DNA from 3 places in the Streptomyces sp. NPDC052109 genome. Region 2 is predicted to be linked to each of the others. Evidence: riboswitches for the same ligand, from Rfam matches in the RefSeq annotation. Region 2 holds a riboswitch; each other region holds the start of a gene.

Evidence for each region. A riboswitch is a leader RNA that binds a small molecule or an ion and turns the genes downstream of it on or off. The one in region 2 is predicted to bind cyclic di-AMP.
Region 1: linked by a shared signal. The riboswitch ahead of AB0L59_RS33660 (C40 family peptidase) and the one ahead of AB0L59_RS25500 (transglycosylase family protein) in region 2 are both predicted to bind cyclic di-AMP.
Region 3: linked by a shared signal. The riboswitch ahead of AB0L59_RS31885 (M23 family metallopeptidase) and the one ahead of AB0L59_RS25500 (transglycosylase family protein) in region 2 are both predicted to bind cyclic di-AMP.

What each region holds. Positions count from the first base shown of each region.
Region 1 is NZ_JBFAWF010000023.1:20,943-28,627, forward strand. It holds gene AB0L59_RS33650 (ATP-dependent Clp protease proteolytic subunit) at 1-520, shown strand, start outside; gene AB0L59_RS33655 (hypothetical protein) at 528-833, shown strand; cyclic di-AMP (ydaO/yuaA leader) riboswitch at 1,268-1,407, shown strand; gene AB0L59_RS33660 (C40 family peptidase) at 1,410-1,883, shown strand; gene AB0L59_RS33665 (ATP-binding protein) at 2,416-2,976, opposite strand; gene AB0L59_RS33670 (helix-turn-helix transcriptional regulator) at 3,190-4,050, shown strand; gene AB0L59_RS33675 (DUF397 domain-containing protein) at 4,060-4,281, shown strand; gene AB0L59_RS33680 (8-amino-7-oxononanoate synthase) at 4,358-5,485, opposite strand; gene bioB (biotin synthase BioB) at 5,633-6,817, shown strand; gene AB0L59_RS33690 (adenosylmethionine--8-amino-7-oxononanoate transaminase) at 6,810-7,685, shown strand, end outside.
Region 2 is NZ_JBFAWF010000013.1:147,275-154,959, reverse strand. It holds gene eno (phosphopyruvate hydratase) at 1-656, opposite strand, end outside; gene AB0L59_RS25500 (transglycosylase family protein) at 1,004-1,708, opposite strand; cyclic di-AMP (ydaO/yuaA leader) riboswitch at 1,713-1,885, opposite strand; gene AB0L59_RS25495 (transglycosylase family protein) at 2,068-3,123, opposite strand; gene AB0L59_RS25490 (cytochrome P450) at 3,282-4,583, opposite strand; gene AB0L59_RS25485 (nucleoside triphosphate pyrophosphohydrolase) at 4,580-5,641, opposite strand; gene AB0L59_RS25480 (SurA N-terminal domain-containing protein) at 5,826-6,479, opposite strand; gene AB0L59_RS25475 (glycoside hydrolase domain-containing protein) at 6,618-7,445, opposite strand; gene AB0L59_RS25470 (serine/threonine-protein kinase) at 7,524-7,685, opposite strand, start outside.
Region 3 is NZ_JBFAWF010000020.1:125,858-133,542, reverse strand. It holds gene AB0L59_RS31910 (DUF5998 family protein) at 1-58, opposite strand, end outside; gene AB0L59_RS31905 (hypothetical protein) at 60-473, opposite strand; gene AB0L59_RS31900 (GNAT family N-acetyltransferase) at 491-3,313, opposite strand; gene AB0L59_RS31895 (HPr family phosphocarrier protein) at 3,492-3,773, shown strand; gene AB0L59_RS31890 (GntR family transcriptional regulator) at 3,919-4,605, opposite strand; gene AB0L59_RS31885 (M23 family metallopeptidase) at 4,811-5,554, opposite strand; cyclic di-AMP (ydaO/yuaA leader) riboswitch at 5,567-5,730, opposite strand; gene AB0L59_RS31880 (pitrilysin family protein) at 5,973-7,361, opposite strand; gene AB0L59_RS31875 (pitrilysin family protein) at 7,358-7,685, opposite strand, start outside.

The DNA of each region.
Region 1 (7,685 bases), on a different contig from region 2:
CACCCCGCTGGACGACGCGGCCGCGAACGACGTGATGGCACAGTTCATGTACCTCGAGCACACCGCCCCGGAGCGGGACATCACGCTGTACGTCAACTCCCCCGGGGGTTCCTTCAGCGCGCTGACGGCCGTGTACGACACGATGCGCTACGTCACGTGCGACGTGGCCACCTACTGCCTGGGCCGGGCCGCGTCCCAGGCCGCGCTGCTGATCGCGGCCGGCACGCCGGGCAAGCGGTTCGCCCTCCCCGGTGCGCGCATGGTGATCGCGCAGCCGAAGCTCCCCGAACCCGTGCGGGGACAGCCCAGCGACCTGGTCATCCAGGCCGAGGAGTTGACCCGGGTCCGCGCGGCGACGGAGAAGATGCTCGTCCGCCACACCGGGCGTACGTCCGAGCAGGTCCACCGTGACCTGGAACGGGACTTGACGCTGGACGCCCCCGCGGCGGTGGCCTACGGCCTGGTGGACGGCATCGTGCCGAGCCGGCGGAGCATGCCCGGCGCACGGGGCGCGGAGTGAGCCGCCGATGCTGCCGGAACTGCCGCCGCTGCCCGCACTGACGCGTGCCGAGGGCGAACTGATCGACCGTTACCTGGAGGCGGTCGACCTGCTGGGGCGCGTCAATCCCGCACACGACGGGGACACCTACCGCGGACTGCGCGCGGCGCAGGCCCTGGTACGCAAGGCCGCAGAGCTGCGTGACGCCCTCGCGTCGATGCACCGGCGAGGCGAGACGGAGCTGCACGGGGACACACTGGCACGGGCCTTGCGGGTGCTGGACGGTGAGCGTCGGGCCGCGCGCGTCGCGCTCCCGCCGGACGGCGTCGGCTGATCCGGACGCCGGACCAGCCGGGCGGGCCCGAATGTCGACGGGCGCCGTTCGGATCGGACTTGAAACGGCCCGAACGACGTACCGCCGACCGGTGTATATCCAGGACGTTTTCCGGGCCTCCCGACTTGCGCGCCGCGTCGGTTCGCGAGCCGCGAGAAGACGCTCCGCCCCAGGTCCGCGGCTACGAGCGGAAACTGACGCCGCCTCGAACACAGCACTGTCCACCCGAACGGGCGAGTGGTGAGTAACGCCACAAATCCCCGGTTCCATTGGGATTTTCTGACAGTCGTGAGTGAAGATCCCTGTCTGACGACAAGCCCCCGCCACCGCGGCGGGGCGGTTCGGGCGGACGCCGAGTCCTGCCGCCGCCCGGACGACCGGTCGACAGGAGTGGATCGGCAGGAGTGGAGGACCCGAGCAAGGCGGGTCGCCGGAGCGGCCGTTCGTCTGTACGTCACAGGCGGCCGGAGGTTCCGAGCAGCCCTTGGGGTGAAGCCGCGGCAAACGCGGCCGGGCAACTTCGCCAGCCCGAATCCGACAGGTCATCCTTCACAGGCGGCTGACGAAGGGTTGCGCATGACTGCGCTCAATCGTGTCCCGTCGCTCATGGCCCGGGCCGGTACGGCCTCGGCCCTCACCCTTGCCGCCGTCGGCGGCTCGATCGCGGTTCCCGGTCTCGCCACCGAGGCCTCGGCCGCCGGCATCGCGGCCAAAGCACTGGAGGTCGCGGCCTCCAAGAGGGGCGCCCCGTACCAGTACGGGGCCACGGGCCCGCGCAGGTTCGACTGCTCGGGACTGACGCTCTACTCGTTCAAGAAGGCGGGCAAGACCCTGCCGCGTACCGCCGCCGCGCAGTACAACAGGACGCACCACATCTCCGCCAGCCGCCGCAAGGCCGGTGACCTGGTCTTCTTCCACTCGGGTTCGTACGTCTACCACGTCGGCATCTACGCCGGGCACGGGAAGATCTGGCACGCGCCGAGGACCGGAGACGTGGTGAGGCTCCAGAAGATCTGGACCAAGAGCGTCTGGTACGGCCGGGTCAGCTGACCGGCCGTCAGGTCAGGGCCGGGAGCGGCTCCAGCAACAGGGCCGCTCCCGGCACCGTCAGCGCCCCGGTGCCCGCCTGGAGCCCACGGGCGGCCCGGGGTCGGCGCAGTCATGCCGCCGCCCGGTCCACCAGCAACGCCGCCGCCCGGAACCACGCCGGTGCCGGTGCGGACACGATCGGCGCGGGCAGGAGCGTCCGGGGCAGCCTCCGCCGCCGTCGTCGGTGCGTCTGTAGCCGGTCCTGGTGGAGGAACTGGTTCTGGTGACCGCGCCGGGACACGCGCTGATCAGCACGGCGCCGCTGGTGCCGAAGCCCGGGTACGGCGTGGTGTGCGCACTGGTCAACGCCGGGCCGGGCGTGGCCGTCGCACCGGAGACGGTGGCCCGCACTGCGGTCACACCGGTCGGCGTTCGCCGCCCGGAGGCGGGCCGGCCGAGCCGGACGATCTCGCTGACCCACCCCCCTGAGGAGACGACACACGCCGCGGACGTTCCGTGCCCTGCTGCGCGCAGCCTTCGGCGGAGCCGGGCGCTAGGCCCTGTCCGGGGTGCCCTCGTGGCCGGTCACGGCCCCGCTCTCGACCTCGGTCGGTGCGGGGGCTCCCCACTGCGGTGCGACCGCGTTCGGACACAGGCCCATCCCCCTGTGGGGCACCGCCGGCACCGGCTCCGCCGGGAGCGCCCAGGGAAGTTCGATGGAGACCGTCTTGCCGCCCTCACGGGTGGGGCGGACGCGGAGTCTGCCGCCGCACTCCGCGGTGAGCCAGCGGATGATGACCAGGCCGCGGCCGTTGTCCTGCTGGACGGCGGCGGGCAGTCTCTTCGGAAAGCGCGGATGACTGTCCGTGACGCCGATGCGCAGATGTTCGTCACGGTCCAGCGCGATGTCGACCGTGAAGGTGGGTGACTGACCGAAGGTGTGCTGTACGGCGTTCGTGGCGAGTTCGGAGACGATGAGCCGCACCGTGTCGGCTGTCTCGGTGTCCGACGGCAGGCCCCACTCCGCGAGCGTGCCCACGACATAGGTGCGGGCGGCGGAGACCGAGGCGGGATCGCTCGGCAGAGTGACGGATGCTTCCAGATGGTCTGCCATGGCGACGTCGTCCCTTTCCCACGGGATCGCAGTCCGACACGGAGCGGATGGTTCGAGTACGGTCCCGGACTGGTGCTTGCGCGTCAGACTGCCATCACCGGGTCGGTCACGGGGCGCGATCCACCAAGATATGCATATATCTGTCGCCCGATGCGGTGAACTCTGCGACGCGAAACCGTATTCGGGCGGCTCGGAAGGAGTAAGGAGGAGCCCATGCAGAACGGGCCGGCAGTGCGCCGCCGCAAACTGGGCGCCGAACTGCGCATGCTGCGTACCGGTGCTGGGCTCACCAGCGGTGAGGCGGCTCGGCTGGTCGGCTGGCACCAGTCGAAGGTGAGCCGTATCGAGACCGGTGCCAGCGGCGTGAAACCAGCCGATGTGCGGTTACTGCTCGACGCCTACGGGGTGCGGGACGGGCAGCTGTGCGAGCTGCTGCTGATGCTGGCGAGCTCCGAGGACGCGGGCGACCGGCACCGCTGGTGGCACGCCTACCGAGGGGTACTGCCGCCGGCGTACCGGGACTTCATCAGCCTGGAGTCGCAGGCGAGCGCGATGCGCACGCTGGAGACCACGGTAGTGCCCGGACTGCTGCAGACCCGCGAGTACGCCCGCGCGGTGACCCGGGCGGCCGTGAAGGACCTGGACGACGAGAGCCTGGACGCGCTGGTGGAGGTGCGGCTGGCGCGGCAGGACGTGCTCCGCGCCGCACGGCCGCTGGAGCTGAGCGCGGTGCTGGACGAGGCGGTGCTGCGGCGCGAGGTCGGCGGCCCCGGGGTGATGGCCCGGCAGCTGGAGCGGCTGACGGAGGCTGCGCGGCTGCCCCAAGTGCGGCTGCAGGTACTGCCGTTCGGCGCCGGGGCGCATATCGGTCTCACCGGGCCTTTCGTTATCTTCTCATTTCCGAGCACTTCTGATCTGGACGTGGTTGTTCTCGACCAGTTGACGAGTAGCCTCTACCTGGAACGGAAAGAAGACCTCATGGCCTACAGCGAGGCCTTCGACACCCTTCGGTTTCACGCCCTTTCCCCCGAGGACTCGTTGGACTACATCGCCGGGATAGGTGACGGCGCGTAAGGAGGCACCATGACCGCACTGCCTCGGAACGTCCCTGCCAGTACCGACCTGCACGACGTGCGCTGGCTGCGCAGCAGCTACAGCACGGGAGCCAACAACTGCGTGGAGACGGCCCGGCCGCGCTCCGGCCCGGGGGCCGGACTGCTCGCCGTGCGCGACTCGAAGAACCCGGCCGGCCCCGCCCTGGTCTTCTCGGCCGAGAGCTGGGCCGGTTTCCTGACCGCCATCTGATCAGAACCAATCACACGCAATCATTCGGGATCACCCGGGATCGTTCCGGCGCACAGCACGGCCGTGTCACGCCGACTCATGGTCGCGTTTCGCCGATCACACGTACAGCACGTTCGATCTCGGCCCCGGACAGGTCCGCTCGGGCGGTCAGCCGCAGCCGTGAGATGCCGTCGGGCACGGAAGGAGGACGGAAACAGCCCACGGCCAGCCCCGCGGTACGGCAGTCGGCCGCCCAGCGCACCGCCTGATCGGGGGACGGAGCCCGCACGGAGACCACCGCGGCGTCCGGACGCACCGCTTCCAGACCCGCGGCGGTCAGCCGTGCGTGCAGCTGCGCGGCCACCTCCCGGGCGCGCGCCGCACGCTCGGGCTCCCGCACGAGCAGCCGCAGCGCCGCCAGGGCCCCACCGGCCGCCGCCGGGGCGAGGCCCGTGTCGAAGATGAAGGTCCGGGCCGCGTTGACCAGATGGTCGATGACCCGCGCCGGGGCGAGCACCACCCCGCCCTGACTGCCCAGCGACTTGGAAAGCGTGGCCGTGACCACCACGTCCGCGGCCCCGGCCAGCCCGGCCGCGTAGGGCGCGCCCCGGCCGCCGTCGCCCAGGACGCCGAGCCCGTGGGCGTCGTCCACGACCAGGCCCGCGCCGCGCTCCCGGCACGCCTCGGCCAGCTCGGCCAGCGGTGCCCGGTCGCCGTCGACCGAGAACACGGTGTCGGAGACGACGATGGCCGCTCCCTGATGGGTGGCCAGGGCCTTGCGCACCGCCTCCGGGTCGGCGTGCCCGACGACCTGCTTGTCGCCCCGGGCGAGCCGGCAGCCGTCGATGAGGGAGGCGTGGTTGCCCGCGTCGGACACGATCAGCGAGCCGTGCGGGCCGAGCGCGGTGACCGCGGCCAGGTTGGCGGCGTATCCGGAGGAGAAGACCAGCGCCGCCTCGAAGCCGCAGAACGCGGCCAGCTCGCGCTCCAGCTCGGTGTGCAGCTCGGTGGTGCCGGTGACCAGCCGGGAGCCGGTGGCCCCGCCGCCCCAGGTCCGGGCGGCCCGGGCGGCCCCCTCGGTGACCTCGGGGTGGTGGGCGAGGCCCAGGTAGTCGTTGCTCGCCAGATCCAGCAGCGGCGAGTCGGCCGGGCGCGGGCGCAGGGTGCGTACGAGTCCGGCGCGGCGGCGCGCCTCGGCCTGGTCGTCGATCCAGCCGAACGCCATGGGTCCTCCGGGGCTTTTGTAGGTAGCGGACAGACCCTAGCGGTACGACCAGCCGCCCAGGGTGTGGCAATACCCACACGGTGAACCGTCTCCGTTGTGCAAACTCTCCTTGGCCCGGGGCGGTTCCGTAGGACAGGATCAGGGCTCATGGACCTGCTGAACACGCTGGTGGACAAGGGGCTTCGGCGCGAGCTGCCGACCCGCGAGGAAGCGCTCGCCGTTCTGGCCACCTCCGACGACGACCTGCTCGATGTGGTGGCCGCGGCCGGGAAGGTGCGCCGGCACTGGTTCGGGCGACGCGTGAAACTCAACTATCTGGTGAACCTCAAGTCGGGCCTGTGCCCGGAGGACTGCTCCTACTGTTCCCAGCGGCTCGGCTCGAAGGCCGACATCCTGAAGTACACCTGGCTCAAGCCCGACGAGGCCTCCGAGGCGGCCGCCGCCGGTCTCGCGGGCGGCGCCAAGCGCGTCTGCCTGGTGGCCAGCGGGCGCGGCCCGACGGACCGGGACGTGGACCGGGTCTCGGAGACCATCAGGACGATCAAGGAGCAGAACGAACAGGTCGAGGTGTGCGCCTGCCTCGGTCTGCTCTCCGACGGCCAGGCGGAACGGCTGCGCGAGGCCGGCGCGGACGCCTACAACCACAACCTCAACACGTCCGAGGGGACGTACGCGGACATCACGACCACGCACACGTACGCCGACCGGGTGGACACGGTGCAGAAGGCGCACGCGGCCGGACTGTCCGCCTGCTCCGGCCTGATCGCGGGCATGGGCGAGAGCGACGAGGACCTGGTCGACGTGGTCTTCTCGCTGCGGGACCTGGACCCGGACTCGGTGCCGGTGAACTTCCTCATCCCGTTCGAGGGCACGCCGCTGGCCAAGGAGTGGAACCTGACCCCGCAGCGCTGCCTGCGGATCCTCGCGATGGTCCGGTTCGTCTGCCCGGACGTGGAGGTGCGTATCGCCGGCGGCCGCGAGGTCCACCTCCGTACGATGCAGCCGCTCGCCCTGCACCTCGCCAACTCCATCTTCCTCGGCGACTACCTGACCAGCGAGGGCCAGGCCGGCAAGGCCGACCTGGAGATGATCGCGGACGCCGGATTCGAGGTGGAGGGCGCCGGCGAGGTGACGCTGCCGGAGCACCGGGTCGAGGCCGCGGGCGGCTGCGGCTCGCACGAGGGCTGCGGCTCGCACGAGGGCGCGGACGCGTGCGGTACGGCGGCCGGTGCGTGCGGCACGGCGGCGGAGCCGGCCGCGCAGGAGCCGCGCACCGACCTGGTCGCCGTGCGCCGCCGGGGCGCCGGAACGGACCTCGCGCCCAATGCCTGATCTGCCCGGCCTGAGCGTGCCCGAGCTGCTGGAGCTGGATCGCCGGCATGTGTGGCATCCCTACGGCCCGATGCCCGGACGCGTCGAACCGCTCGTCGTGGAGTCGGCGAGCGGGGTCCGGCTGCGGCTCGCGGACGGCTCGGGCGAACTGGTGGACGGCATGTCCTCATGGTGGTCGGCCATCCACGGCTACAACCACCCGGTCCTGAACGAGGCGGCGCACGGGCAGCTCGGGCGGATGAGCCATGTGATGTTCGGCGGGCTCACACACGAACCCGCCGTACGGGTCGCGAAGCGCCTTGTCGACATGTCTCCGGCCGGACTCGAGCATGTGTTCCTCGCCGACTCCGGTTCGGTGTCGGTCGAGGTGGCGGTGAAGATGTGCCTGCAGTACTGGCGTTCGCTGGGCCGGTCCGGCAAGCAGCGGCTGCTGACCTGGCGGGGCGGCTACCACGGCGACACCTGGAACCCGATGTCGGTGTGCGACCCCGAGGGCGGGATGCACGGGCTGTGGTCCGGCGTGCTGCCGCGCCAGGTGTTCGCCGACGCACCGCCGACGGCGTACGAGGAACCGTACGCGGACCATCTGCGCGAGCTGATCGCACGCCACGCGCACGAGCTGGCCGCGGTGATCGTGGAGCCGGTCGTGCAGGGTGCGGGCGGGATGCGCTTCCACTCCCCCGCGTATCTCCGGGTGCTGCGGGAGGCGTGCGACGCGCACGACGTGCTGCTGGTGTTCGACGAGATCGCCACCGGTTTCGGCCGCACGGGCGCGCTGTTCGCGGCGGAGCACGCGGGTGTCACCCCGGATGTGATGTGTGTGGGCAAGGCGCTGACCGGCGGCTATCTGACTCTGGCGGCCACGCTG
Region 2 (7,685 bases):
TCGCGGTTGGAGCCGAGGTTCGGGGCGAAGCCGCCCTCGTCGCCGAGGCCGGTGGACAGGCCCTTGTTCTTCAGGACCTTCTTCAGCGTGTGGTAGACCTCGGCGCCCCAGCGCAGGGCCTCGGAGAAGGACTCCGCGCCGATCGGGGCGATCATGAACTCCTGGATGTCCACGTTGGAGTCCGCGTGCGAGCCGCCGTTGAGGATGTTCATCATCGGCACCGGCAGCAGGTGCGCGTTCGGGCCGCCCAGGTAGCGGAAGAGCGGGAGGTCGGACGCCTCGGAGGCGGCGTGGGCGACGGCGAGGGAGACGCCGAGGATGGCGTTGGCGCCGAGGGAGCCCTTGTTGTCGGTGGCGTCCAGGTCGAACATGGCCTGGTCGATCAGGCGCTGCTCGGTGGCGTCGTAGCCGACCAGCTCCGGGCCGATCTGCTCGATGACGGCGAGGACGGCCTTCTCGACACCCTTGCCCTGGTAGCGGCCCGGGTCACCGTCGCGGAGCTCGATGGCCTCGAAGGCACCGGTCGAGGCGCCGGACGGGACGGCGGCACGACCCGTGCTGCCGTCGTCGAGGCCGACCTCGACCTCGACCGTGGGGTTGCCTCGGGAGTCCAGGATTTCCCGGGCTACGACGACGTCGATGGACGGCACGAGCATCTCCTTCTTGGATGTGACGCTGGTAGTGCGGGGCGGTGAGCCTTACGGCTGTGCCTTGCGGCTAGAGCCTAACCGTCCCCGGGGGATCAGCCACCGACCGACCGTCCCGTGGACGGAGAGGACACGCAGACGGTACCCATTGTTCACGATCGGAACAAAGGGGGGTAGGGGTGAAGAGCGGGGAAACGGTAGGGGTGACGAGCGGCGAAAACAAAGACCCCGCCCCGGCGCGTACGGGGGAACACGCGCCGGGGCGGGGAGACCGTGGGGACGGGGTGGCCCTCACGAGGCCTTCAGTCTGCGAGCCGGGGATGTGAGGGCGCTGTGGGTCCGTTCGGAGCCGGGTGTCACTTCAGGTGCAGCTGCTGGCCCGGGTAGATGAGGTCGGCGTGCTGGACGATGTCCTTGTTCAGCTGGAACAGCTTCTGCCAGCCGCCCGCGACGTGGTGCTTCTCGGCGATGGCGCTGAGGGTGTCGCCCGCGACGACCTTGTACTCGCCGTCACCCTTCTTGACCTTCGTGCCGGTCGGGGTGGTGACGGTCTTGCTCACCGAGGGGGCCTTGCGCTCGGTGGAGCGGGTGGCGGCCTGCTGGTCGGTGGAGCGAGTGGTCGCGCCGGTGCTCGTGCCGCTCGACGGGGTGCTCTTCGAGGAGGTGGTGGGGGCCGAGCCGTTGTAGGCGGCGCTGGACAGGCCCGTGCCGCAGACCGGCCAGGCGCCCTTGCCCTGGCCCGCGAGGACCTTCTCGGCGACGGCTATCTGCTGCGCCTTGGTGGCGAGGTCGGCGCGCGCGGCGTACGCGGTGCCGCCGTACGCGGCCCAGGTGGAGTTGGTGAACTGCAGACCGCCGTAGAAGCCGTTGCCGGTGTTGATGGACCAGTTGCCGCCCGACTCGCACTGGGCGACCGCGTCCCACTCGGAGGCGGTGGCGGCGGAGGCGTTGCCGGCCGCCATCAGCGGGGCGGCGACGGCGGCGCCGGTGACGCCGGCGAGCGTGATGGCGCGGACGGCCTTGGACGGACGACGGTGCTTGCCCTTGCCGGAAAACAGCATGGATCGATCCCCTCACCGACGCCTGCGAGGTGAGCTGTCGGGTTCGGGCCGGTTGAGTTGCCCGGCCGCACGCTCGCTTTCGCGAGGCGCGGCTTCACCCCAAGCCGGTCCAGCGTCAACCGCTGGGCCCGGCGCTTACCTTGGGTCCCCCGCTCCTGCCTACGGCGCATGACGCGACGACTGTTCCCGGGCAACCGCTGGCAGGATTCGGCGTTGCGACTGCCGGGGCTCGTGATGACGAGCGGTCCTGACCGTAGCCACGAGATCGCCGGAATTTCAAAGACGATCAGGGCTTCTGAGACTCATCCCACACTTTCACCAAACCGGACATCCGCCGCGAAACAGGGCGCCAACTCTCCCTATTCGGCGCCCTTTTCGCCCCCGACTTTCAGGGTCTGACCGGCGCTGATGTGGTTCGGGTCGGCGCCGATGGCCTTCTTGTTGGTTTCGTAGAGCGCGCGCCATCCGCCGTCGACGCCGAGGGAGTCGGCGATGGAGGCGAGGGAGTCGCCCTCATGGACGGTGTAGGTGTCCGGTCCTCGGCCGGCGTGACGGCCGGAAGACGTGCCGCTCTGACCGTTTGACACGCTTTCGTCCGCACTCGCGCCGCGGTGCCGTCCGCCACTGTTGAGCGCGCCGGTGTCGACCAGACTCCAAGAACCGGGGGCCTGCTGGTAATTGTCCGAGTTGTCGGCACCCGAGGCCGCTGTGGACGAGCTGTCGCTTCCCTGTGAGCTTCCGCCGCCCGACGAACCGAACTTGCCCGCCTTGTCGGACTTGGGGGTACTGGTCCCGGTGAAGTCGCCGGTCTCGTCCGGGGTCCCGGTGGCGTCCTTGCTCGGGTCCGGGGTCGACGCGGCGTCCGAGCCGGAACCGGAGTCCGAGGAGTCCGTGCCGGGAGTGGAGTTGGAGTCGGAGCCGGACGAGGAGGAATCCGGCAGACCGGACGAGTCGGATTCGTCGGTGGAACCGGACGTGCCGCTCGACCCGCCGCTGTCACCGGGGGTGCCGACACCGGTGTCGACATCGACCGAGGCGGAGTCGGAGGTCAGCCCGGCCGTCAGCGCGCACATGGTCCAGGGCTTGGTGCCCTGGTCGGCGAGGATCTTCTCGGCGACGGCGATCTGCTGCGAACGGCTCGCCTGGTCGGCGCTCTCCGCGTACTGCGTGCCGCCGTAGGTGTCCCAGTCGTCCTGCGAGATCTGCAGGCCGCCGTAGTAGCCGTTTCCGGTGTCCGCGCTCCAGGAACCGCCGCTCTCGCACTCGGCGACCTTGTCCCACGTGGTGCCGTCGGCCGCGTTGGCGCTCGCGGCGCCGAGCAGCGGGATGGCGATGGCGGAGCCGGTCACTCCGGCCGCGACGAGGAGGGCCGGAGCCTGGCGGGGGCGACGGTGACGACCGTTCCCGGAGAGCATGCGGAAGCCTTTCGTGCGACAGCAGGACCGGCGCGGCGAAGTCGTTCCCCTCGCCACACTGATGGGTGAACGTATCGGCAGACGATCACTAGTCACAAGTTAATGCCGCGCAGATCACGTGAAGATCACAGAGTTGAACCGCTGTCATGTTTACGGTTCTACGACCGCTCCACGGCCCCACCGGCGGCCGGTGCGAACTCCACCGGCAGGGTGCGCAGGCCCCGCATGATGAGCCCGCCGCGCCAGCGCAACTCCGCCGGATCGACGGCGAGCCGCAGGTCCGGCAGGCGGCTGAGCAGGGTGGCCAGCGCGGTCTGGCCCTCCAGCCGGGCGAGCGGTGCGCCGAGGCAGTAGTGGATGCCGTGGCCGTAGCCGAGGTGCTGGTTGTCGCGGCGGGCGAGGTCCAGGACGTCCGGGTCGGTGAACCGCTCCGGGTCCCGGTCGGCCGCCGCGAGCACGACGAGCACCGGGTCCCCGGGCGCGATGTCCTGTCCGCCGATGGTGAGCGGCCCGGTGGCGAACCGCCAGGTGGCCAGCTCCACCGGGCCGTCGTAGCGCAGGAGTTCCTCCACCCCCGTCTCCAGCAGGACCCTCTCCCCCGCGTCGAGGGAGTCCTGGAGCCGCCGGCGCTGGCCGGGGTGGGTGAGCAGGGCGTAGGTGCCGTTGCCGATGAGGTTGACGGTCGTCTCGAAGCCGGCGAACAGCAGGATGAACGCCATCGCGGCGGCCTCGTTCTCGGTGAGGTGCTCGCCGTGGTCCGAGGCGCGGATGAGACCCGAGATGAGGTCCTCTCCGGGCGCGGGCTCGGCGGGCAGCGCCTCGCGCTTCTTGTGGATGAGCTCGGCGAGGTAGCCGCGCATCTTCTTGACGGACCGTGCGACCCCGCCCCGCGGCCCTCCGCCGTGCCGGATCATCATGCCCGCCCAGTCCCGGAAGTCGTCCTGGTCCTCGCGCGGAACGCCGAGCAGGTCGCAGATGGCGTAGATGGGCAGCGGGAAGGCGAACTCGTGGATGAGGTCGGCCGAACCCCTCGCCGCGAAACCGTCGATGAGCCGGTCGGTCAGCTCCTGGACCCGGGGCGCGAACTCCGCGACGCGGCGCGGGGTGAACGCCTTGCTGACCAGCCGGCGCAGCCGGGTGTGGTCCGGCGGGTCGATGTTCAGCAGATGCGTCATGAGCTCGGCCTTGCGCTCGCCCGGGATGCCGGTCTTGCCCTTGGCGTGCTCGGGCTCGTCGTGATGCGCCGGGTTCTTGCTCAGCTGCTGGTCGGCGAGGGCCTGCTTGGCGTCGGCGTACCGGGTGACCAGCCAGGCCTCCACCCCGCTGGGCAGCCGCGTCCGGTGCACGGGCGCGTGCTCGCGCAGCCAGGCGTAGGCCGGGTAGGGGTCGGTGGCGAACTCCCAGGTGAAGAGGGCGGGAGCGGGGGCGGATGCCGTCGGGGGGTGGGGCTGGTCGGTCACTCCTCGACGGTATCCGGATCCGGGTGGGCCTCGGCGTCCCGGTGCTCGCCACCGGTCGCTGGTATGGGCCCGGGCGCGACTCCCTCCGCCTCCCGGATCGCATCCCGGTACGCCCGCGCCGCCGCGCGCAGCGCCGCCTCCGGGTCCACGCCCTCGGCGTCCGCGCGGGCCGCCAGCGCCAGCAGCTGGTAGCCGACGCCCTGGCCCTGCGGGAGCGGCACGTCGAGACCCGCCGTGCGCGCGCGGGAGGCGAGCTTGGCGGCGAGGGCCAGGCCCGGCTGGCCGACCGGGACGCCCTCGGTGACCGAGGTGCGCCGTTTCTCCTCCGCCTTGGTGCGCAGCCAGTGCTCCTTGACGTCCTCCGGCGTCTCGGCCTTCTCGTCGCCGAAGACGTGCGGGTGCCGGTGGACGAGCTTGGCGACGATGCCGCCGGCCACGTCGTCGACGGAGAACGGCGCCTCCGGGTGCTCCTCGGCGATCCGGGAGTGGAAGACGACCTGGAGCAGCACGTCGCCCAGCTCCTCGCGCAGCTCCTCACGGTCGCCGGCCTCGATCGCCTCGACCAGTTCGTACGCCTCCTCGATGGCGTACTTGGCCAGACCTTCGTGGGTCCGCTGGGAGGACCAGGGGCATTCGACGCGGATGCGGTCCATGACCTGCACGAGGTCCAGCAGGCGGGCGCCGGGCAGGTCGTAGGAGGCCGGCAACAGCTCCAGCTCCGGCATGGTGACGCGGCCGGAGCCGGCCAGCCGGGCCAGGCCGTCGGTGAGCGCGGGCTCGCCCTCGCCGGTGGCCACGACCACCACCGTGCGCCCGCCGGCGCAGGCGTCGACGAGCTCCTGCGCGGTGGGGGACGCCTCCTGCACCACTGTCCCGGCCTCGCGCAGATACGGCAGTTGCGGATGCGCTCCGTCCGCGCACAGCACGGCGTCGGCCGCGCGCAGGGCCTGCCAGGCGGGCCAGGACAGCAGGCCGGGGGCGACGCGGTGGCTGGTGGTGAGCAGGACGACACGGCCGGGGTCGGCAGCGGGGGCGAGGTCGGAGCTGGATGCGTTCACGATCCGAACGTAGCCCACGGCGGGAGGGAGCGGATTCGGATATCCACAGGGTGGGGAGGATCGTGTGATCGTATGACCGAGGCCCCTCGGTTCCCCGAGCGGGCCCGCTCCCCCGCCGTACCGTTCCGGCGCCTCCCACGCCGTGCTGCCGTACCGTTCCGGCGCCCGCCCCGGTCGCGCCGCGCTACGCCGTCGCCGGCTGTCCGCCCGACGCGGTCGTGACCTCCCGTACCCAGGGCGTCTTGGCGTCCACGCGGCTGCTCTTCTGCACGTCCCAGGCGCCGTAGCGCGGGTTGAGGTCGATGTGGAGCTCCTGGGACGCCTTGGACAGGGCCTTCCAGAAGTCGGGCTGGGTGGTGTCGGTGCCGAGCTGCTTGGCCAGCTTCTGCGCCTCCAGCTGGAGCCGGAGGTTGTCGTCGAGGCGGGCGGGCGCGATGCCGTACTTCTGCAGCCAGGCGGTCTGGAGTCCCTTGGCGCCGCCGGCCTGCTGTTCCAGGCCGCTGCGCAACTGCTCGACCTCCTTGCGGCTGACCGTGATGCCCGCGTCCTGCGCGGCGCGGTGCAGGACCCGGTCGAGGACCATGTTGTGCAGGGTGTCCCGGGTGAGGGTGCTGGTGGAGGCGAGGACCTGCTGGTACTGGGTCTGGTCCGGCACCGCTGCTCGCTGTGCCCTGCGGACCTCGTCGACCCGGCTCTCCAGCTGGGCGACGGTGATCCGCTGCCCTCCGACGACGGCCGCGGCGCCCGGGTGCGCAGCGCTTCCACAGGCGGTCAGCAGTGGTGCCGCGGCGGCGATCGCGGCGGTGAGGACGAGCGCGGTGCGACGGCGGCGGTGCAAGGGAACCTCCCGAGGAGATTGTGCGGCGGTGCACAAAGTCTTGCGGTGATCGATGGTAGGCAGTGGGCAGGCCGCGGCCAACCCATTCGACCAACGATTCGCAGGCGCTTCGGGCACCGCCGCGCCCGCCGCACGGGCTCAGCCGGTGATGGCCACCGGCGCGTCCCACCCGTCCCGGTCCACGGTGAGCGTGACCCCGCCGTGCGCCTCCTTGCTGTTGACCATGTACTGATGGCCGCGGCTGTGGGGAGTGAACTGGCTCGATCCCCACGGCCAGTCCCCGGTCGTGGTGTTCTGCTTGTCCCACAGGGCGTACCAGAGGTTGCCCGGCAGATCCGTCTTGTCCTTGGCCGTCGCGATCGCCTTGGCACTGGAGCTGGTGAAGCCGTAGTAGCCACTGCGGTACGTCTTCGCGCGCAGCCCCTTGTCGAACGCGCGCACATACGTCAGCACGGCGTCGTTGCACGCCGTGTTCGTGATGTCGTAAGCCTCCATGTCGAGGTAGACCGGGCTGCCCGCCTTCATGCCGAGCGCGGAGGCCTTGGCCACGGCGTCGGCGGCGTCGTTGGTGCCGAGCGAGGCGGCCGTGGACGCGGTGATCTTCTCCGGGTTGGAACCGGACTGGCAGGGCGGCTGGGCGCCGACGTAGATCGGGATGAGCTTCCAGCCCATCCCGGAGACGTACGTGACCCAGTCCGCGGTGAGGTTCGCCTGGGCACAGCCGCGGTTCCTGCCGCCCACGTAGACGGCGGCGGCACCGTAGAACCCGGTGTGCCAGGCCTTCATCGCCGACTTGGAGGGCGCGGCGCAGGTGTCGAACGCGCGCCCGGTGAAGGTCTTCTGCGCGGGCCAGGCGGTGGCGGCCATGGAGGTCTGCGCCGCGATTCCGGCGCCGGCGACGACGGCGGCCCCGGCCACCGCCCACGTGAGATATCTGCGCTTCTTCGACTGCCGATGGCCGGCCATGAGTCCCACCCCTGGTGCGTGTGCGTTGTCGATACCGTGCCACGGGAGTTCACGGAAACCTCCCGGGCAACGGCATATTTAACCGCGTACCTGCCCCAGCCACTGCAGGGTGCGCCGGATCTCCATGGCCATCGGGTAGCCGGGACCGTGCAGCCGCTCCACGTCCATCAGCAGTCGCGCGAGGGTGTCGTGGGCGGACGGCCGGTCGCCGAGGGCGAGCAGCAGATGGCCGATGCGCCG
Region 3 (7,685 bases), on a different contig from region 2:
GCTCGATCGCCGCGCGCAGCCCCTGGGTCGTCGTACTGGTCTTGGCCATGGCGTCCATCCTAATCCGTGGGCAAGGGGGGTCCGGGCCAGTCGGGAGGACCGGGGGCGGCCTGTGCACACGCGCGCAGGGGCCTGCGGACCAGCCCCGCGAGGATGTCCAGCCCCTCCGCCGCGATCAGGCAGGAGACGGGTTCGGGTCCGCCGGCGTCGGCCTCGAACGCGACCACCACGGGCGGTGATTCACCGAGCGTCCGCGGCAGCCGTGCCGCCTCCTCGGCGGTCGGCCCGCGGAAGACGGGGCCCTGGAAGACGGAGGCGCAGGAGACGAAGACCGGATCGGCGAAGATCACCTCCAGTCCGTGGTGGTACGTGAGGTCGTACCCGGCGGCCGGTCGCAGTCGCCCGCCGTCCCGGACGATCACTACCCGGTCCCACCAGCTGCCCCCGGGCGGCCGCCGGCCGGCGATCTCCATGCCGCCCCCTTACCCGGTCAGTAGGCCGGCATCGTGCGCGGGCCGAGGTCGTCGCGGGCGGGCGGGGGCGCGAGCCGCACCGTGGCACCGAGGACGCTCACGCCGTGCGGTGCGACCACGACGGGCTCCAGGGTGACGGCGACCACCTCCGGGTGATCGTCGACCAGCCGGGACACCCGCAGCAGCAGCTCCTCCAGCGCCGGGGTGTCGACGGGCGTGGACCCGCGCCAGCCGAACAGCAGCGGTGCGGTGCGGATCGACCGCACCAGCGAGGTCGCCTCCCGGTCGGTGACCGGGACCAGCCGGTGCGCCATGTCCCCGAGCAGCTGCGAGGGGGCCCCGGCGAGCCCGAAGGACAGCACGGCCCCGGCCGCCGGGTCGATCACGGCCCGTACGACGGTGTCGACCCCGCGCGGTGCCATGCCCTGCACCACCGGCCGCAGCTCCTCCGGCTTCCCGAACAAATCGATCAACTCTGCGTACGCCCGGCGCAGTTGCTCCTCGTCCGCGAGGTCCAGGCGTACGCCGCCGAGGTCGGCGCGGTGCCTGAGGTGCGGGGCGGTGGCCTTGAGGGCGACCGGATAGCCGAGGGCGCGGGCGGCTTCGGCGGCGTCGTCGGGGGTGGGGGCGGACAGCGCGCGCCGCACCTGGATGCCGTACTCGCCGAGCAGCTCGCAGGTCTCCGCGTCCGAGATCGTGAGCCCTTCCCCACGCGCCAGCAGCTCACCGATCAGCCGCGCGGCACCCTTCTCGTGGATGTCGTCGTACTCGGGCACCTTTCCGGGCTCGGCCGCCTCCCGCCGCCACTGCCCGTAACGGACGGCTTCGGCGAGGGCCCGAACGGCGCGTTCGGCGGCGGGGTAGGCGGGGATGAGGTGCGTGCCCTCGGGGGGAGCGTCCGCCGGCGCGGTGGGCAGTCGTTTCGGGGTGCGGACCTCGGTGCCGGGTCCCTTCTCCACGGCGGCCGGTGCCGTACTGGCAGCAGCCGACAGCGCCTCCGCAAGCCCACCGAGCTCCACATGCACCACCAGCACGGGCTTGCCCGGCACGGCGGCCGCAGCGGACCGCAACGCCTCCGCCAGCTCCGCGTCCCCCGGCGAGGCCTCCCCGATCGCGGGGATCGCCGTCACGACGACGGCGTCGTTCGTGTCGTCGGCCAGTGCCCGCGTCAACGCCCGGTGGAAGTCCTCCGCCGTCGCCCCGGTGGTCAGGTCCAGCGGACTCGAGGGCCGCAGTCCCTCGGCGAGACACCGGTCGTACGTCAGCATCCCCAGCGACTCCGAGTTCCCGAGGATCGCCACGCGCGGCCCCGCGGGCAGCGGCTGGCGCGCGAGCAGCAGTCCCGCGTCGACCAGCTCGGTGATCGTGTCGACCCGGATCACACCGGCCTGCCGCAGCAGCGCGGAGACGGTGGCGTGCGGCAGCCGGGTGGCCCGTACCGCGTGTCCCTGCGGCGCGGAGCCGACCCCCTGCACCACGACCAGCGGCTTCGCCGCCGCCGTCCGCCGTGCGAGGCGCGCGAACTTGCGCGGGTTGCCGATGGACTCCAGGTACATGAGGACGACGTCGGTCTCCGCGTCGTCGTACCAGTACTGCAGGACGTCGTTGCCGGAGACGTCCGCGCGGTTGCCGGCGGACACGAAGGTGGACACGCCCGTGACCCCGGTGACCCCTCCCCCGCGCCGGTGCAGCCGGGACAGCAGGGCGATGCCGATGGCGCCGGACTGGGCGAACATCCCGATGCGGCCGGGGCGGGGCATCTCCGGGGCGAGGGAGGCGTTCAGCCGGACGTCGGGCGCGGTGTTGATGATCCCGAAGGCGTTCGGGCCGATGATCCGCATGCCGTACGCGCGCGCGTGCTGGACGAGCGCCCGCTGCCGCTCGCGCCCCTCGGGCCCGCTCTCGGCGTATCCGGCGGAGAGCACGACGAGCCCCTGCACCCCGTGCTCCCCGCACTCGGCGACCACTGCGGGCACGTACTCGGCCGGCACGGCGACCACGGCCAGGTCGACGGGGCCCTCGATGTCCCGCACGCACTGGTAGGCCGGCACTCCGTCGACCTCGGCGAGGTCCTGGGGAAAGGCCTTGTTCACGGCGTGCAGCCGGCCGCCGTAACCGGCGTCGCGGAGGTTGCCGAGGACGCTGCGGCCGACCCCGCCGGGGGCGCGGCCCACGCCGACGACCGCCACGGAGCCGGGCCTGAGCAGCCGCCGTACCGAGCGGGCCTCGGCGCGCTGCTCCCGCGCGCGCTGGACGGCGAGGGAGCGGTCGGTCGGCTCGAGATCGAACTCCAGGCGTACGACGCCGTCCTCGAAGCTGCGCTTCTGGGTGTAGCCGGCGTCCGTGAACACCTTGATCATCTTGGTGTTGGCGGGCAGCACCTCCGCGGCGAAGCGGCGGATGCCGCGCTCGCGGGCGACGGCCGCGATGTGCTCCAGCAGGGCGGAGGCGACCCCGCGGCCCTGGTGGGCGTCCTGCACGAGGAAGGCGACCTCGGCCTCGTCGGCGGGCGCGGAGGCGGGCATGCCGTCGGCGCCGATGCGGTCATAGCGTACGGTGGCGATGAACTCGCCGCCGATGGTGGCCGCGAGTCCCACCCGGTCCACAAAGTCGTGGTGCGTGAAGCGGTGGACGTCCTTGGCGGAGAGCCTGGGGTACGGCGCGAAGAAGCGGTAGTACTTCGACTCGTCCGAGACCTGCTCGTAGAAGCTGACCAGGCGGTCGGCGTCATCAACGGTGATGGGCCGGATGCGCGCGGTGCCCCCGTCGCGCAGCACCACGTCCGCCTCCCAGTGGGCGGGGTACTCGTGCCGGTCCTGCCGGTCCGCCGAGGTCTGCATGGGCCCCAGGGTACGGCTCGCGTACGACAACGGCGCGGGGCAGTCTGTGGAGGACGACACGACGGATCGAGGCCGCGGTCCGACGACGCTCCGGGACAGGACGAAGGTCCGATCCGGGCATGCTTCACGATATGGGAAACTGGTCTAGACAACCCTGAAGACTGAAGGGCAGCAACACATGGCTGAGCGCCGCGTCAACGTCGGCTGGGCCGAGGGCCTCCACGCCCGCCCCGCTTCCATCTTCGTCCGAGCCGCCACGGCCGCAGGCGTCCCGGTGACGATCGCCAAGGCTGACGGCAACCCCGTCAACGCGGCCTCCATGCTGGCTGTCCTGGGCCTGGGCGCCCAGGGTGGCGAGGAGATCGTCCTGGCCTCCGACTCCGAGGGCGCGGACGCCGCCCTGGACCGGCTGGCCAAGCTGGTCGCCGAGGGCCTCGAGGAACTGCCCGAGACGGTCTGAACACCAGCACGCTGATACACGAAGCCGCGTCGCCCTTTTCGGGCGGCGCGGCTTCTCCTTTCCGGCCCATTGCGCGCACGCCGGAATAAGAGGCAGCGGAATTAGGGTGCTGCCCAATTACTCTTCTTTGTATACGGCGCCCGTGTTAATGCCGAAGGCTCGACATGTTTACGGCATGTTGCGAAGTCCTCACCCGCTCGACGGCGCCGGGAAAACGCAGCCGGTGCGCGGCGGTCGCACGCTCGGCGTGCAGCGCCGTGACCGCCCGCGCGCGCTCTCCGTCGCCGCGCGCCACGGCGTCCACGATGGCGCCGTGCTCCGACCAGGACTCCGCCGGGCTGGACGGCGCGTCCACCGCGTACATCCAGGCGATCTTGTGCCGCAGCTGGGTGAGCATCGCGGTCAGCGAAGGGCTGCCGCAGGCCTGGGCGAGCGTCTCGTGGAACCAGCTGCCCAGCGAGCGCAGATCCTCGCTGTGCCCTCTGCGGGCCCGCTCCTGACCCAGCCTGACCAGGCCCCGCAGCACCTTCAGATGGGCCTCGGTGCGGCGCTGGGCGGCCCGGGCGGCCCCGAGGGGCTCCAGGAGCATGCGCATCTCCAGCAGGTCGGCGGCCTCCTGCTCGGTCGGTTCGGCCACGCACGCGCCCGCGTGCCGCCGCGTCACCACGAAGCCCTCGGCCTCCAGGGTGCGCAGGGCCTCGCGCACGGGAACGCGCGAGACGCCGTAGCGGCGGGCCAGGACTTCCTCGGTGAGGCGGCCGCCGCGCTCGTGGACACCCGCGACGATGTCGTCCCGGATCGCCGTGCACACCGAGTGCGCCGGAATACGCATGACCGACCTCCGCCTTAATCCCCGTGAAACGTCGACGATGGACGTGTGTTCCGTGACTCTATTCCAAAAGGCCGGAATTTCCGACGGCGGGCCGGAACACATGGATATTTTTTGGTCAGCGGGCCGGAGGGACACCGCCGGAAAACGGCGAAAACCCCGGCTCGGTGAGCCGGGGTCGCCGAGGCGAGGCGGTACCGCTGTCGGGTCAGACGTTCACGCCGTGCTTGCGGAGGTAGGCGACGGGGTCGACGTCCGAGCCGTAGTCGGGGGTCGTGCGGGCCTCGAAGTGGAGGTGCGGGCCGGTGGTGTTGCCGGTCGAGCCGGACAGGCCGATCCGGCGGCCGGGGGTGACCTGCTCGCCGACCGTGACGGCGATGGACGACAGGTGGCCGTACTGGGTGTACATGCCGTCGGCCATCCGGATCACGATCTGGTTGCCGTACGCGCCGCCCCAGCCCGTGGAGACGACGGTGCCGGAGCCGACCGCGTGGACGGGCGTGCCGCCGGCCGCGTGGAAGTCGATGCCGGTGTGCGAGCCGGAGGACCACAGGGAGCTGCTGGCCTTGTAACCCGTGGAGACGTACGAGTCCGCGACCGGAGCGACGAAGGCGTTCAGGCGCCTGCGCTCGGCCTCGCGGGCGGCACGGGCCTTGGCCTCACGGATCTCCCGGGCCCTCTTGGCCGCGGCCTCCTCCGCCGCCTTCTGCTCGGCGGCCCGCCTCTGGGCGATGGCCTGCGCGTCGATCTGCTCGGCGATGTCGTCGCCGACGCTGACCACGGGGACGAGGCCGGTCTGCTCGGCGGAGTTCTCGGCGGCGAACGCCGGGGAGGCCACGAGGCCGCCGATGACACCGGTGGTGGTGAGGGCCGCGACACCGGCCGCCCGAGCGGTGGTGCGCTTGACGCGGCCGGGCTTGCGGTGCTTCCCGGTGGCGCACATGAACGCCATGAAGTGGCTGGTCCTTTCCTTCCCTCTCGCCTACCGGGTTAGCTGACGGGTTCGGAGCAGGAAGGTCTCCTACGGGCTCACTCGCGGCTCGCGCCGGCGCCCGATTCACCCCAGGGACTGCGTGGGTCCCCGGCTCCCCTGGCTCGCGCCGTACGGGGACTCGGCGATGGCTGTCCGGTGCCGCGGGCGCGGCGTACTGCCCGACGAACAGCCCGGACGACGCTACGGAAGCCCACTCGCCCATCCCAAACCGATCCGGCCTTTTGTAGCGCATCCCACAGGGCAGACAGGCAACCTCCGCCGCAAATCGGGCATCTGAGGAAGGGAGTGGAACAGCTGGGGCCCTGACGCCCGTAGGCGGTCAGGGCCCCACGCGCGTGCACCCGCTCGGGCGCACCCGGCCGCTGCGACGGCTGCCCTACTCGGCCGCCACCACGGTCACTTCACCGATGCCGAGCGCCTCCACCGGCGCCTTGATGTGGGAGGCGTCACCGACGAGGACCGTCACCAGGCGGTCCACCGGGAAGGCGTTCACGACGGCCGCCGTGGCCTCCACCGTGCCCGTCGCCGCCAGCTGCTGATAGAGCGTCGCCTGGAAGTCGTCGGGCAGGTGCTGCTCGACCTGGTCGGCCAGCGTGCTCGCGACGGCCGCCGCGGTCTCGTACTTCAGCGGCGCCACCCCGACGAGGTTCTGCACGGCCACGTCCCGCTCGGCGTCGGTCAGGCCCTCGGCGGCGAGGGTGCGCAGCACCTTCCACAGGTCGTCCAGCGCGGGACCGGTGTTGGGCGTGTCCACGGAGCCGCTGATGGCGAGCATCGAGGCACCGGTGCCGTCGGGGGCGGACCTGAGAACCTGCCCGAACGCGCGCACACCGTACGTGTAGCCCTTCTCCTCGCGCAGGACGCGGTCCAGGCGGGAGGTGAGGGTGCCGCCGAGGCAGTAGGTGCCGAGCACCTGGGCGGGCCACACGCGGTCGTGCCGGTCGGGCCCGACGCGACCGATGAGCAGCTGCGTCTGGACCGCGCCGGGCCGGTCCACGATGACCACGCGGCCGGTGTCGTCGGCAGTCACCGGCGGCACGGGCCGGGGCTGGCCGGCGGTGCCGGTCCAGGCGCCCAGGGTGTCGCCGAGCAGCGCGTCCAGGTCGACGCCGGTGAGGTCGCCGACCACGACCGCGGTGGCCGTGGCGGGGCGGACGTACCGGTCGTAGAAGGCGCGCACGGCGGCGGCGTCGATCTTCTCGACCGTCTCCTCGGTGCCCTGGCGCGGGCGTGACATGCGAGAGGCCACCGGGAACAGCTCCTTGGAGAGCTCCTTGGCGGCCCGGCGGGAGGGGTTGGCCAGCTCGTGCGGGATCTCGTCCAGGCGGTTGCGGACCAGCCGCTCGACCTCGCTCTCGGCGAAGGCGGGTGCACGCAGGGCGTCGGCGAGCAGGCCGAGGCCCTTGGCCAGGCGGGAGGCCGGGACCTCCAGGCTGAGCCGGACGCCCGGGTGGTCGGCGTGCGCGTCCAGCGTGGCGCCCGCGCGCTCCAGCTCGGCGGCGAACTCCTCGGCGGAGTGCTTGTCGGTGCCCTCGGAGAAGGCCCGAGCCATGATCGTGGCGACGCCGTCCAGACCGGCCGGCTCGGCGTCCAGGGGCGCCTCCAGCAGCACCTCGACGGCGACGACCTGCTGGCCGGGGCGGTGGCAGCGCAGCACGGTCAGGCCGTTGTCCAGCGCGGCGCGCTCGGGCGCGGGAAACGCCCACGGCTTGGCCGCGCCGGGCTGCGGCTGGGGGTGGAAGTCCATGGTGGCGAGCTCGGTCACTTGGCCGTCTCCTCGTTCTCGGTACCGGCCTCTACGGTGGCTTCCTGCTCGGGGTCCTCGGGGACGTCGGCGTCCTCGACCTCCTCCGGGGACTTCGGTTCGTAGACCAGGACCGCCCGGTTGTCGGGCCGCAGTCGGGCCTTGGCGATCTCCTGGACCTCCTCCCGGGTCACCTCCAGGACGCGCTTGACGGCGGTGAGGGCGAGCTGCGGGTCCCCGAACAGGACGGCGAACCGGCACAGTTCGTCGGCGCGGCCGGCGACCGTGCCGAGCCGGTCCAGCCACTCGCGCTCCAACTGGGCCTGGGCGCGCTCCATCTCCTCG